4 regions of the Citrobacter sp. LJND-P06 genome follow, and region 3 is predicted to be linked to each of the others. Evidence: predicted binding sites of a transcription regulator. Region 3 holds the regulator's gene; each other region holds the start of a gene.
The links. The regulator CRP, encoded in region 3, controls carbon source genes, mostly activating them, when cyclic AMP is high. The targets are predictions, from matches to a motif close to ATGTGANNNNNNTCACAT.
Positions count from the first base shown of each region.

Region 1: a site for CRP is predicted at 1,668-1,685, ahead of garD (galactarate dehydratase). Genes of this name have one in related genera too.
Region 2: a site for CRP is predicted at 1,762-1,779, ahead of ACO7SM_RS04145 (acetyl-CoA C-acetyltransferase). Genes of this name have one in related genera too.
Region 4: a site for CRP is predicted at 1,281-1,298, ahead of ACO7SM_RS07665 (CidA/LrgA family protein). Genes of this name have one in related genera too.

Region 1 covers NZ_CP187317.1:554,726-557,936, reverse strand. The annotation lists gene garL (2-dehydro-3-deoxyglucarate aldolase) at 1-33, opposite strand, end outside; gene garP (galactarate/glucarate/glycerate transporter GarP) at 62-1,396, opposite strand; gene garD (galactarate dehydratase) at 1,799-3,211, shown strand, end outside.
Region 2 covers NZ_CP187317.1:860,358-863,568, forward strand. The annotation lists gene ACO7SM_RS04130 (amino acid permease) at 1-162, opposite strand, end outside; gene ACO7SM_RS04135 (multidrug/biocide efflux PACE transporter) at 305-760, opposite strand; gene ACO7SM_RS04140 (LysR family transcriptional regulator) at 865-1,740, shown strand; gene ACO7SM_RS04145 (acetyl-CoA C-acetyltransferase) at 1,853-3,031, shown strand.
Region 3 covers NZ_CP187317.1:364,194-367,404, reverse strand. The annotation lists gene ACO7SM_RS01655 (phosphoribulokinase) at 1-106, shown strand, start outside; gene ACO7SM_RS01650 (OsmC family protein) at 195-599, opposite strand; gene crp (cAMP-activated global transcriptional regulator CRP) at 908-1,540, shown strand; gene ACO7SM_RS01640 (YccS/YhfK family putative transporter) at 1,592-3,211, shown strand, end outside.
Region 4 covers NZ_CP187317.1:1,600,191-1,603,401, forward strand. The annotation lists gene cdd (cytidine deaminase) at 1-12, opposite strand, end outside; gene ACO7SM_RS07660 (CidB/LrgB family autolysis modulator) at 142-837, opposite strand; gene ACO7SM_RS07665 (CidA/LrgA family protein) at 834-1,232, opposite strand; gene dusC (tRNA dihydrouridine(16) synthase DusC) at 1,423-2,376, shown strand; gene mdtQ (multidrug resistance outer membrane protein MdtQ) at 2,583-3,211, shown strand, end outside.

The sequences.
Region 1 (3,211 bases), 190 kb from region 3:
CTTAAACTTATTCGGGAAGATATCGTTATTCATCGCTTATACCTTGTCTCTTAACCGTTAATTACTTTTGTAATTCCATACGTTTAATGTCGCCGACAATAAACAGGTAGCAGACCATCGCCATCAACGCTGAACATCCAACGAACACCAGCGCGGCATTAAATGAGTGCAGTTCACTGACCAGGTAGCCAATCACCAGTGGGGTGACAATGGAGGCCACGTTACCGAATACGTTGAATACCCCGCCGCACAGGCCAACAATTTCTTTCGGCGCGGTGTCGGAAATCACCGGCCAGCCCAGCGCGCCAAACCCTTTACCAAAGAACGCCAGCGCCATCAGCATCACCACTAACACGGTATTGTCGGTGTAGTTACACAGAATGATGGTCGAGGCCAGCAGCATACCGAGAACAATCGGTAACTTACGTGCCAGTGTAAGGGTAGCGCCGCGTTTAATCAGATAATCGGAGAACACGCCGCCGAGTACACCGCCCGCAAATCCACACAGCGCCGGGATAGACGCCACCAGACCCACTTTCAGAATCGACATCCCCTTTTCCTGCACCAGATAGATCGGGAACCAGGTCAGGAAAAACCAGGTAATGGTGTTGATGAAATACTGTCCGAAGAACACGCCCAACATCATGCGGCTGCTCAACAACTGCTTGATGTAATGCAGTTTTGGGCCGCTGGCTACCGCGTTGCCAGGCTTTTTGTGGTCCATATCCACCACTGCGCCGTTTTCAGAGATGAACTTCAACTCTTCCGCAGACATGCGTGGATGGTCTGTCGGGTTGTGGATCAGTTTTACCCACAGCGCCGTCAGTACGAAGCCGATGCCTCCCATCACGGTAAACACGTGCTCCCAACCCCAGGCAAAGGTCAGCCAGCCCAACAGCGGCGAAAACAGCGCCAGCGAAAAATATTGTGCCGAGTTAAAGATAGCGGAGGCAGTACCACGCTCTTTGGTCGGGAACCATGCGGCGACAATACGGGCGTTAGCCGGGAAAGAAGGCGCTTCTGAAAAGCCCAGCATAAAACGCATACAGAACATGGAGACACCCGCCCAGGCCAGCGGGAACATATCCACAAAGCCCTGCAGGAAGGTAAACAGCGACCAGAAGAACAGACTCCAGGTATAGACTTTCTTCGAGCCAAATTTGTCGAGCAGCCAGCCGCCAGGGATTTGCATCAGCAAATAGGCCCAGCCGAAGGCAGAAAAAATGTACCCCATTGACACCGCACTCAGCTGTAGCTCTTTCGCCACTTCGGTACCGGCAATGGAAAGTGTCGCGCGGTCAGCGTAGTTAACGGCCGTCACAATAAAAATTATTAGCAAGATTAAATAGCGGGTATGCGTACCTTTCTTTTTCTCTTCAACCGTATCCAGTATCATTTTATTTACCTCAGGCACTTAAGAAGACATTCTTATTATTATTTGATTGTGATTTCATATGACAAATTACTAAACAAAGAGAATATCAAATAATTTATCAGACACCTTAAACCGTGATTCAGTATAATCAGCGAGGCGATATCAGGCATTGTGCAAAAGAACATTTAATCCATAATATTTAAATATTATCTTGAGCAAATGCACATAATGCTGGGCGCTGATGCACAGATTTACGCTTTACTGCCCCTTGTGGCGCGGCGCTCACAGCAATGAGTGACATTGATCACATTCTTGACTTTGAACTCCTGACATTCTTATTTCACAACATTGAATCTTTAATTCTTATCATCAGATTCGACTCTTATTTTTTATTATCACCACCTGGCTGGAGAATACTGGACAATGGCCGACATCGAAATTAGGCAAGAATCGTCACCGGCGTTTTATATTAAGGTGCATGACACTGACAATGTAGCGATTATTGTCAATGACAATGGTCTGAAATCCGGAACCCGCTTCCCTGACGGACTGGCGTTGATTGAACATATTCCTCAGGGCCATAAAGTGGCACTGGAGGCCATTCCGGCTCACGGTGAAATCATTCGCTACGGCGAAGTCATTGGGTACGCAGTTCGCGACATTGCGCGCGGGAGCTGGATTGATGAATCGCTGGTTGAGCTGCCCAAAGCGCCGCCGCTGAATACCCTGCCACTGGCAACCAAAGTACCGGAACCGCTACCGCCGCTGGAAGGCTATACCTTTGAAGGCTACCGCAACGCCGATGGGAGCGTCGGGACCAAGAACCTGCTCGGTATCTCGACCAGCGTCCATTGTGTTGCCGGGGTTGTGGATTATGTGGTGAAAATCATTGAGCGCGATCTGCTGCCCCATTATCCAAACGTAGATGGCGTGGTGGGGCTAAACCACCTCTATGGTTGCGGCGTGGCGATTAACGCCCCGGCGGCTATCGTACCGATTCGCACCATCCATAACATCGCACTGAACCCGAACTTTGGCGGCGAAGTGATGGTTATCGGGCTGGGTTGCGAAAAGCTGCAGCCGGAACGTCTGCTGGAAGGCACCGACGATGTGCAAAGTATCCCGGTGGATAGCGCCAGTATCGTGACGCTCCAGGATGAGAAACACGTAGGCTTTAAATCGATGGTCGATGATATTTTGCAGGTGGCGAAACGGCATCTGGAAAAATTGAATCAACGCCAGCGCGAAACCTGTCCGGCCTCAGAACTGGTGGTGGGTATGCAGTGCGGCGGCAGCGATGCGTTTTCCGGTGTAACGGCCAACCCGGCGGTGGGTTATGCCTCTGACCTGTTAGTACGCTGCGGCGCAACGGTGATGTTCTCAGAAGTGACCGAAGTGCGCGATGCGATCCATTTGCTGACACCGCGCGCCGTGAATGAAGAGGTGGGCAAACGCCTGCTGGAAGAGATGGCCTGGTACGATAACTATCTTGATATGGGGAAAACCGACCGCAGCGCTAACCCCTCCCCTGGCAACAAAAAGGGCGGCCTGGCGAATGTGGTGGAAAAAGCGCTTGGCTCTATCGCAAAGTCCGGTAAAAGCGCCATTGTGGAAGTTCTCTCTGCGGGCCAGCGACCGAGTAAACGCGGTCTGATTTATGCCGCCACGCCCGCCAGCGATTTTGTTTGCGGCACGCAGCAGGTGGCTTCGGGTATTACCGTCCAGGTCTTTACCACCGGACGCGGAACACCGTACGGTTTGATGGCAGTACCGGTGATTAAGATGGCGACCCGTACAGAGCTGGCGAACCGCTGGTACGACTTAATGGACATTAAT
Region 2 (3,211 bases), 500 kb from region 3:
CGGCCAGTAAGTCAAAGGCCAGGCGACCAGCGCGGTGATAAACAGAACAATCGCCCCCGCTGAACCCAACTGTATGGGGAGGAAGAGGGTTCCTGCACCTACGGCAGTTCCATATAACGCGAAACTCCAGAGAGTCTCTTCTTTTGACCAAATTTTCGACATTATCTGAACGTATCAACTATAAAATAAACAAAAAAGAAGCACAATTTACCATAAACAGGGGTTATTGAGGGAGGCTTATACATAGAGGGAGCGAACAGATAAAATGCCGGAATCACAGCGACTCCGGCAAATTAGTGAGTTATCAGGCAGTAACGCGCTGCTGGCGATGTTTGACAACGCGATGGCGCAACGTATCGTAGACCCAGTTGTAGAGCATGGTGTAGGGCAGGAAGAACAGGAAGAAACCGATTTCCAGTGTGAATGCTTGTAGCAGACTCACACTCAGCACATACGCCACAATACTCACCCCAATCACGATAAAGCCGCTTTCAAATCCCAGGGCATGAAAGGCGCGGACTTTGGCGGTACGTTTGACCAGATGTGCGGGCCAAAAACGGTCAAACAGCGCGTTATAGATGATATTCCAGATCATCGCGGTGGTTGCCAGCAGCACGGTGAGGCCGCCCATTTCGAGAACGGAGCGCTGCATCAACCATGCTGTTGTTGGGGCGAGAATAGCCGTTGCGATGCCTTCAAAGCAGACGGCATGAAAAATACGCTCAGGTAAGGAGCGGCGTTGTACAGCATCGTGTTGCATAGCGTGAAACCTTCTTTTATGTTCGGAATAATGTGGATTCCTGCGCATTTTATCGCTTAATGTGATATCTAAAAGATAGTATCCATCGATAAAGTAGATAGTTCATGCGCTACTCTCCTGAAGCATTAACGGCATTTGTCGAAACCGTCTCCTGCGGTTCCTTTTCTGCGGCGGCGCGGCGGCTGCGTAAAAGCCAGTCCACCATCAGTACGGCGATAGCGCATCTGGAGGCCGATCTTGGCTTTTCGCTGTTTGACCGAACGTCGCGGCAACCGGTGCTGACGGAAGAGGGAAAACGGGTGCTCAGTTATGTACAGGCTATTTTGTCGGCGAGCGACCGGCTGGATGAAGTGGCATTGTCGCTGTCCGGCGAAACGGAAGCGCGCCTGACCTTTGTCCTTTCCGACACTCTGCATCCGGATGTTCTCGAAGAGCTGATGGTGCAGTTTGATCGGCAATTTCCGCATACCGAGTTTGAATGCCTGATCGGTGAAGATGAAGATGTCATCGATCTGCTGCAAAAAGGGCGCGCGCAGGTGGGGTTGATAGAGGCCCGTGACGACTACCCTACGGATATGGGCGTCACGCGGTTGCCGATGCAAACCTGGATGGGACTGTATGCCGCCGCGACGCACCCGCTGGCAACGCAGGAAAAAGTCTCCTGGGATCAACTGCATACCTGGCGTGAGCTGCGACTGAATACCTATTTTGAAAGCGGCGCCAACGTGGCGAGAGGGCCGGTCTGGTCTGCGCCTAACTATTTATTATTGCTCAGTATGGCGGTACAGGGATTCGGCTGGTGCGCGCTACCCTGTGCGCTGGTCGAAGAATTTGCCGCTGAGAAACCGTTGGTTCAACTGGATGTGCCTGGCTGGCCCAGGGCTATCTCAATCGACCTCCTCTGGAATAAGAAATCCCCTCCAGGTGCTGCGGGAAGCTGGCTCCGATACCATTTACAACAGGGGCGTGTCGCGACGTAGCCACATCAATACGAATTTCCTTTGTGATAAAACTCACTTTTTTTAAACATTCATGACAACAATATTTTAACAATCCTCTACTATTGCGGTGTTATTTTGCGCAGAGGTGGTAATGAAAGAGGTTGTGATAGTTGGGGCATTACGGACTCCCATTGGCTGCTTCCAGGGAGCGTTGTCGCGTCATTCTGCCGTTGAGCTTGGCAGCGTGGTCGTCAAAGCGTTGCTGGCGCGCACGGGTGTTGATGTACATGCCATCGATGAAGTTATCCTCGGTCAGGTTCTCACAGCAGGAGCAGGGCAGAATCCTGCTCGTCAGTCCGCCATCAAAGGCGGGTTGCCGAATACGGTTTCCGCTATCACCATCAACGATGTATGTGGCTCAGGGCTAAAAGCGTTGCATCTGGCGACCCAGGCCATCCAGTGCGGTGAGGCGGATATTGTGATTGCGGGCGGACAAGAAAACATGAGCCGCGCGCCGCATGTCCTCACCGACAGCCGTACCGGAGCACAACTGGGCAACAGCCAACTGGTCGACAGCCTGGTTCACGACGGTTTGTGGGATGCGTTCAACGATTACCACATGGGCGTGACCGCTGAAAATCTGGCGCGGGAATACGGGATCAGCCGCGAGTTGCAGGATGCCTATGCGCTCAGCTCTCAGCAAAAAGCGCGTGCGGCCATTGATGCGGGTCGCTTTAAAGATGAGATCGTGCCTGTTATCACTCAGCGCAATGGACAACCAAGGGTGATTGATACGGACGAACAGCCGAGAACCGATGCCAGCGCCGAAGGGCTGGCCAGGCTCGATCCCACGTTCGATCTTCTGGGATCGGTCACGGCAGGAAATGCCTCGTCAATTAACGATGGCGCTGCCGCCGTGATGATGATGAGTGAAGCCAAAGCGCAGGCGTTGAATTTACCCATTCTGGCGCGTATTCGTGCTTTTGCCAGCGTTGGCGTCGACCCGGCGCTGATGGGAATCGCCCCCGTTTATGCCACTCGCCGCTGTCTGGAGCGGGTTGGCTGGCAGCTTGCCGATGTGGATCTCATCGAAGCCAACGAAGCGTTTGCCGCTCAGGCGCTTTCGGTCGGAAAAATGCTGGAGTGGGATGAACGTCGGGTGAACGTCAACGGCGGCGCCATTGCTCTCGGCCATCCTATTGGCGCTTCAGGCTGTCGAATCTTAGTTTCGCTGGTGCATGAAATGCTTAAACGTAAAGCGCGTAAAGGGCTGGCAACGTTATGTATCGGTGGCGGGCAGGGCGTGGCATTGGCTATCGAGAGAGACTGATCATCAGCTTGCCGCTTGCATAAAAAAGCCCTCCACACGGAGGGCAAGACCAGTTACAGAAACACTCGAACAAAGAATAATTTATCAAAACAGCGTTTTAATATTTGTGATTCATGACGCAACTTGATGATAAAACGCGTCATAACCGCCTCTTCATTTCCATTCCGTTTTCTGCACATC
Region 3 (3,211 bases):
ACATATCAATACATTAGTCGTGCCGGGCGGCAAAATGGGACTGGCAATGGAGTTGATCATGCTGCCGCTGGTTCAGCGACTGATGGAAGGCAAAAAAATCGAGTAAGGTAAGATTTTGCCGGATGGCGGTGTTGCGTTATCCGGCCTACTCCTGTCGTAGGCCCGATAAGCGCAGCGCCATCAGGCAAGGATCATCAGGCAGCAATCACTTCGTATGAATGCGTGATATTCACTGCTTTTTCCAGCATCAACGCCACGGAACAATATTTTTCAGCAGACAGATCGACTGCGCGCGAAACGGCGGCGTCTTTGAGATCATTGCCAGTCACAATGAAATGCAGATTGATATGCGTGAACAGGCGCGGCGCCTCTTCACGACGCTCGGAAGTGAGCTTCACTTCGCAATTGGTCACGTCCTGGCGTCCCTTTTGCAGAATAGACACCACATCGATCGCACTGCACCCACCCGCAGCCATTAACACCATTTCCATCGGACTCGGTGCTTTATCACCGGAGTTACCATCCATCAAAACCTGGTGTCCGGAAGCAGACTCTCCCAGGAAGGTTAGGCCTTCAACCCATTTCACACGCGCTTGCATATTTCGTAACTCCAATGTTTCAATTTTCCTGACAGATTACGCGGACATAACAAATCTCGCAACGGAAGGCGACCTGTATCAAGCTGAAGCGAGACACCAGGAGACACACAGCGAAAGCTATGCTAAAACAGTCAGGATGCTACAGTAATACATTGACGTACTGCATGTATGCAGAGAACATCACATTACAGGCTGCAGTACATTTTTAGCAGCCCCCTTCCCTGGCAGCGGGAAGCATATTTTGGCAACCCCAGAGACAGCGTCGTTTTCTGGCTCTGGAGACAGCTTATAACAGAGGATAACCGCGCATGGTGCTTGGCAAACCGCAAACAGACCCGACTCTCGAATGGTTCTTGTCTCATTGCCACATTCATAAGTACCCGTCGAAGAGCACGCTGATTCACCAGGGTGAAAAAGCAGAAACGTTGTACTACATCGTTAAAGGCTCAGTGGCTGTGCTGATTAAAGACGAAGAAGGGAAAGAGATGATCCTTTCTTATCTGAATCAGGGCGATTTTATTGGCGAATTGGGCCTGTTTGAAGAAGGCCAGGAGCGCAGTGCATGGGTTCGTGCAAAAACGGCCTGTGAAGTCGCTGAAATCTCCTACAAAAAATTTCGCCAATTGATCCAGGTGAACCCGGATATTCTGATGCGCCTGTCTTCCCAGATGGCTCGTCGCCTGCAAGTTACGTCCGAAAAAGTCGGCAACCTTGCCTTCCTCGACGTAACCGGTCGTATCGCTCAGACTCTGCTGAACCTGGCGAAACAACCCGATGCGATGACTCACCCGGACGGCATGCAAATCAAAATCACCCGTCAGGAGATCGGTCAGATCGTTGGCTGTTCTCGCGAAACCGTTGGTCGTATTCTGAAAATGCTGGAAGATCAGAACCTGATCTCCGCGCACGGTAAGACCATCGTCGTCTACGGCACTCGTTAACCCCGTCAAAATGGCGTATTACCCTGTAATACGCCATTTTTGTTGGCACCGATGTGGCGAAGACTGATCTATCACCCTGAAATCAACTACGCACTGCGGCAAACGCTGGTGTTGTGTTTACCTGTGGCGATCGGCCTTATCATCGGCCAGTTGCATCTGGGATTGCTCTTTTCTCTCGTTCCCGCCTGCTGCAACATCGCCGGGCTTGATACCCCCCACAAACGCTTTTTCAAACGCTTAGTCATTGGTGCATCGCTGTTTGCCGGATGCAGCCTGGCAATGCAGCTCCTGCTCGCGCAAGCAATACCGCTGCCGCTGATTCTGACGGGTTTAACGCTGATTCTTGGCGTGACGGCTGAACTCAGCGCCTTACATGCCCGACTCCTGCCGGCTTCGCTGATCGCCGCCATTTTCACACTCAGCCTTGCCGGTAACATGCCCGTGTGGGAGCCGTTGCTGATCTATGCCCTGGGCACCCTGTGGTACGGGCTTTTTAACTGGTTTTGGTTTTGGCTCTGGCGTGAACAACCGCTGCGCGAGTCGCTCAGTTTGTTGTACCGCGAATTGGCCGACTACTGCGAAGCCAAATACAGTCTGCTCACCCAGCATGCGGATCCTGAAAAAGCGCTGCCGCCTTTGTTGGTACGCCAACAGAAAGCGGTGGATCTCATCACCCAGTGTTACCAGCAAATGCACATGCTGTCGGCGCATCACAACAATGAATACAAACGTCTGCTGCGGGCCTTCCAGGAAGCGCTGGACCTACAGGAACATATCTCCGTCAGTCTGCATCAGCCGGAAGAGGTGCAAAAGCTGGTCGAACGCAGCCATGCGGAACAGGTGATTCGCTGGAACGCTCAAACGGTCGCCGCACGTTTACGCATCCTGGCGGATGATATTCTGTATCACCGCCTGCCAACTCGCTTTACCATGGAAAAACAGATTGGTGCGCTGGAGAAAATCGCTAACCAGCATCCCGATAACCCGGTCGGTCAGTTCTGTTACTGGCACTTTAGCCGCATTGCCCGCGTATTGCGGACCCAACGCCCGCTCTACGCCCGCGACCTGATGGCGGATAAACAGCGCCGACTCCCGCTGATCCCGGCGTTAAAAAACTATCTGTCCTTCAAGTCGCCCGCGCTGCGAAATGCCGGGCGTATTAGCGTCATGCTGAGTATCGCCAGTCTGATGGGCAGCGCGTTACATCTGCCGAAACCGTACTGGATCCTGATGACGGTGCTGTTTGTGACGCAAAACGGCTACGGCGCGACGCGGGTTCGCATATTACACCGTTCGGTAGGTACGCTGGTCGGGCTGGTGATTGCGGGCGTGACGCTACACTTCCATATTCCCGAAGGCTTCACGCTAGCGGGCATGCTGGTCATTACACTGGTGAGCTATCTGATCATTCGTAAAAATTACGGTTGGGCAACGGTCGGGTTTACGGTCACTGCGGTGTATACCCTGCAATTGCTGACGTTAAACGGTGAGCAGTACATTGTGCCGCGGTTTATTGATACGGTGATTGGCTGCCTGATCGCGTTTGGCGGAACGGTCTGGCTCTGGCCGCAGTGGCAGAGCGGTCTGTTACGCAAAAACGCCCACGACGCGCTGGAAGCCGATCAAGACGCTATACGCCTGATCCTCAGCGACAATCCACAGGCAACACCG
Region 4 (3,211 bases), 1.2 Mb from region 3:
ACGTGGATGCATGGCGTTGCCTCATAACAATGTAATGGAATCGTAGTGTACGGGCCTGTTACCGCTTTATATGTGATTCATATCTCATTACGTGTGCAACTTATGAAACTTAAATGGAAAATGCGCGACGCATCGCAAATTTTAGCCCACTACCGCCAGAATGACGGGAAACAAAAAGGGAGCCAAAAGCGAGGTGATAATCCCGCAAATCACCAGCGCCAGCGAACTAAAGGCGCCTTCCTGGTAGTCCAGCTCCGCACAGCGTGCGGTGCCGAGGGCATGCGATGCGGTGCCCATTGCCAGTCCACGCGCGGCTTTGGTACGGATTCGCATGGCGTTTAACAGCGTATGACCAAACACGGCTCCGAGGATCCCGACAAATATCACGCATACGGCGCTGATTGCCGGAATGCCGCCAAGACTCCCCCCCACCGCCATCGCGATAGGCGTGGTGACCGATTTAGGCAATACCGAGGCGGCGATTTCAGGCGTGGCGCCCATCAACAGGGCCACCGACGTGCCCGTCACCATAGCGACCACGCTACCAAAGAAACAGATAGTGATGATGGATTTCCAGCGCGCGCGGATCTGGTGCAACTGCTCATACAGCGGATAGGCCAGCGCGACCACCGCAGGTTGCAGCAGGTCGTTCAGCACTTTGCTGCCCTGAAAATAGTGATCGTAAGGCGTCCCGGTGAGGATAAGTATAGGAATGATGACCACCATGGCGACCAGCAGCGGATTCAGCAATGGCATTTTAAAACGCACCGCCAGTTTACGCGCGGCAAAAAACACCGCCAGTGTCAGAGGTAACGACCACCAGATGTACGACATCATTGTTTTGATCCTTTCTGCCCAACCACTTTTCGTTCGCCGTGCACAATATGCGAGCTCCAGCTAACCACCAGAAAGACGACCAGCGTACTTATCGCGCAAGAAACAATGACGGGCCCGAACTGCGCACGCAGCAAGTCAAAGTACTGCATCACGCCCACGCCAATGGGAACAAAAAGTAACGCCATATAGCGAATCAGCACGTAGCAACCCGGGTTGACCCATTTTGCCGGCAGAATTTGCAGCGCCAGTAAAACGAAGAGGATCAACATGCCGATGATGCTGCCGGGAATCGTAATGGGAAGCAGCGACGCAATAAAAATACCCGCATATAAGCAGGCATAAATCAGCACAAATGCGCGTAAATATTGCCAGACGATATTCAGTGATTTACTCATAGTAAACGCCCTTGATGAGAGGGATTCATCATACAATTAAACTTTAAAATGTGCTACCGATCACATCATGAATTCTGAGCATAGTGAATATAGACAACGGGAACGTTGCGTTATAAAGATCATAGCGGAGACACTTTAAACCGCCCTGGAGAGACGCTACCATAGCGCCTCTTTTTTTGCGGGTAACGATATGCGTGTTTTGCTGGCGCCGATGGAAGGCGTGCTTGATTCTCTGGTGCGCGAGCTCCTGACCGACGTGAACGACTACGATCTGTGCATCACGGAATTTCTGCGCGTGGTGGATCAACTCCTGCCTGAGAAAGTATTCCACCGCATTTGCCCGGAACTGCTCAATGCCAGCCGGACACCCTCGGGCACGTTGGTGCGTATTCAGCTTCTGGGACAATATCCGCAATGGCTGGCGGAAAATGCCGCGCGCGCGGTGGCGTTAGGATCGTATGGCGTTGATCTTAACTGCGGCTGTCCGTCAAAGCTGGTTAATGGCAGCGGCGGCGGTGCAACCTTACTCAAAGATCCTGAGCTTATCTATCAGGGGGCAAAGGCGATGCGTGAGGCGGTACCGGCACATCTGCCCGTGACGGTTAAAGTGCGTCTGGGCTGGGACAGCGGCGACAGAAAATTCGAAATTGCCGATGCGGTACAGCAGGCTGGCGCAAGCGAACTGGCGGTTCACGGGCGCACAAAAGAACAAGGGTATAAAGCGGAGCACATTGACTGGCAGGCGATTGGCGAAATCCGACAGCGGTTAACGATTCCGGTTATCGCCAACGGTGAGATCTGGGACTGGCAAAGTGCGCAGGACTGTATGGCAATAAGCGGTTGCGACGCGGTCATGATGGGGCGAGGGGCATTAAATATTCCTAACCTGAGCCGTGTTGTGAAATATAACGAACCGCGTATGCCGTGGCCTGACGTGGTTGTCCTGTTGCAGAAATATAGCCGACTGGAAAAGCAAGGTGATACCGGGCTGTATCACGTGGCGCGCATCAAACAGTGGCTGGGGTATTTACGTAAAGAGTATTCCGAAGCGACCACGCTGTTTCAGGAGATTCGCTCTCTCAATAATTCACCGGATATTGCCCGCGCGATCCAGGCCATTGATATCGCGTCGCTGCGGCCATGAGACATGGCCGATGGCGCATTGGCAAATCAGGGAAACGAAATGGGGGTTGTATTTATCACTTTAATGATTCTTAAATATTCATTTAAGCTGAATATATTTTTCTGATTATTTCTTTTATTTTCCAAAGATGTATTGCCACGCGTAACTAAAAAAAAAGACGCGATACCACGTAATCTCTGCACACCTTTTCTTACCAGAACACCCCCATGAATCGTTATTCTCCTTTTGTCGCGACCGCGTGTTTGCCGCTATTTGTTGCACTTGCGGGATGCGCCCCGATGCACGACAACCGCCAGACGCTGGCGCAGCAGATGCCTGCTTCACACGTCGAATCTGCATTACCGGCAGCATTAAAAAACGGTTGGCCGGACAGCCAGTGGTGGCAGACATATCAGGATCCTCAGTTGAATGCGCTGATCGAGAGTGCGCTGGCACATGCGCCCGATATGCAGGTAGCAGAGCAGCGCATTCAATTAGCGGAGGCGCAGGCCAAAGCCGTTGAAACGCAGGACGGGCCGCAGGTCGATTTTTCGGCGAATGCAGAGCGGCAGAAAATGTCAGCCGAAGGGGTGATGGGGCCCTTTGCCAGCAGCGATCCCGCTGCGGGTACGACCGGCCCGTGGTACACCAACGGGACTTTTGGGCTAACGGCAGGCTGGAACCTGGATTTGTGGGGTAAGAACCGGGCAGAAGTGACGGCGCGGATTGGCGTCGTTAAAGCGCGTGAAGCCGAACAAGAACAGACCCGTCAACTGCTGGCGAGCGGGGTGACGCGTTTATACTGGGAGTGGCAAACCCAGGCGGCGCTGAGCAACGTGTTAACGGAGATTGAACA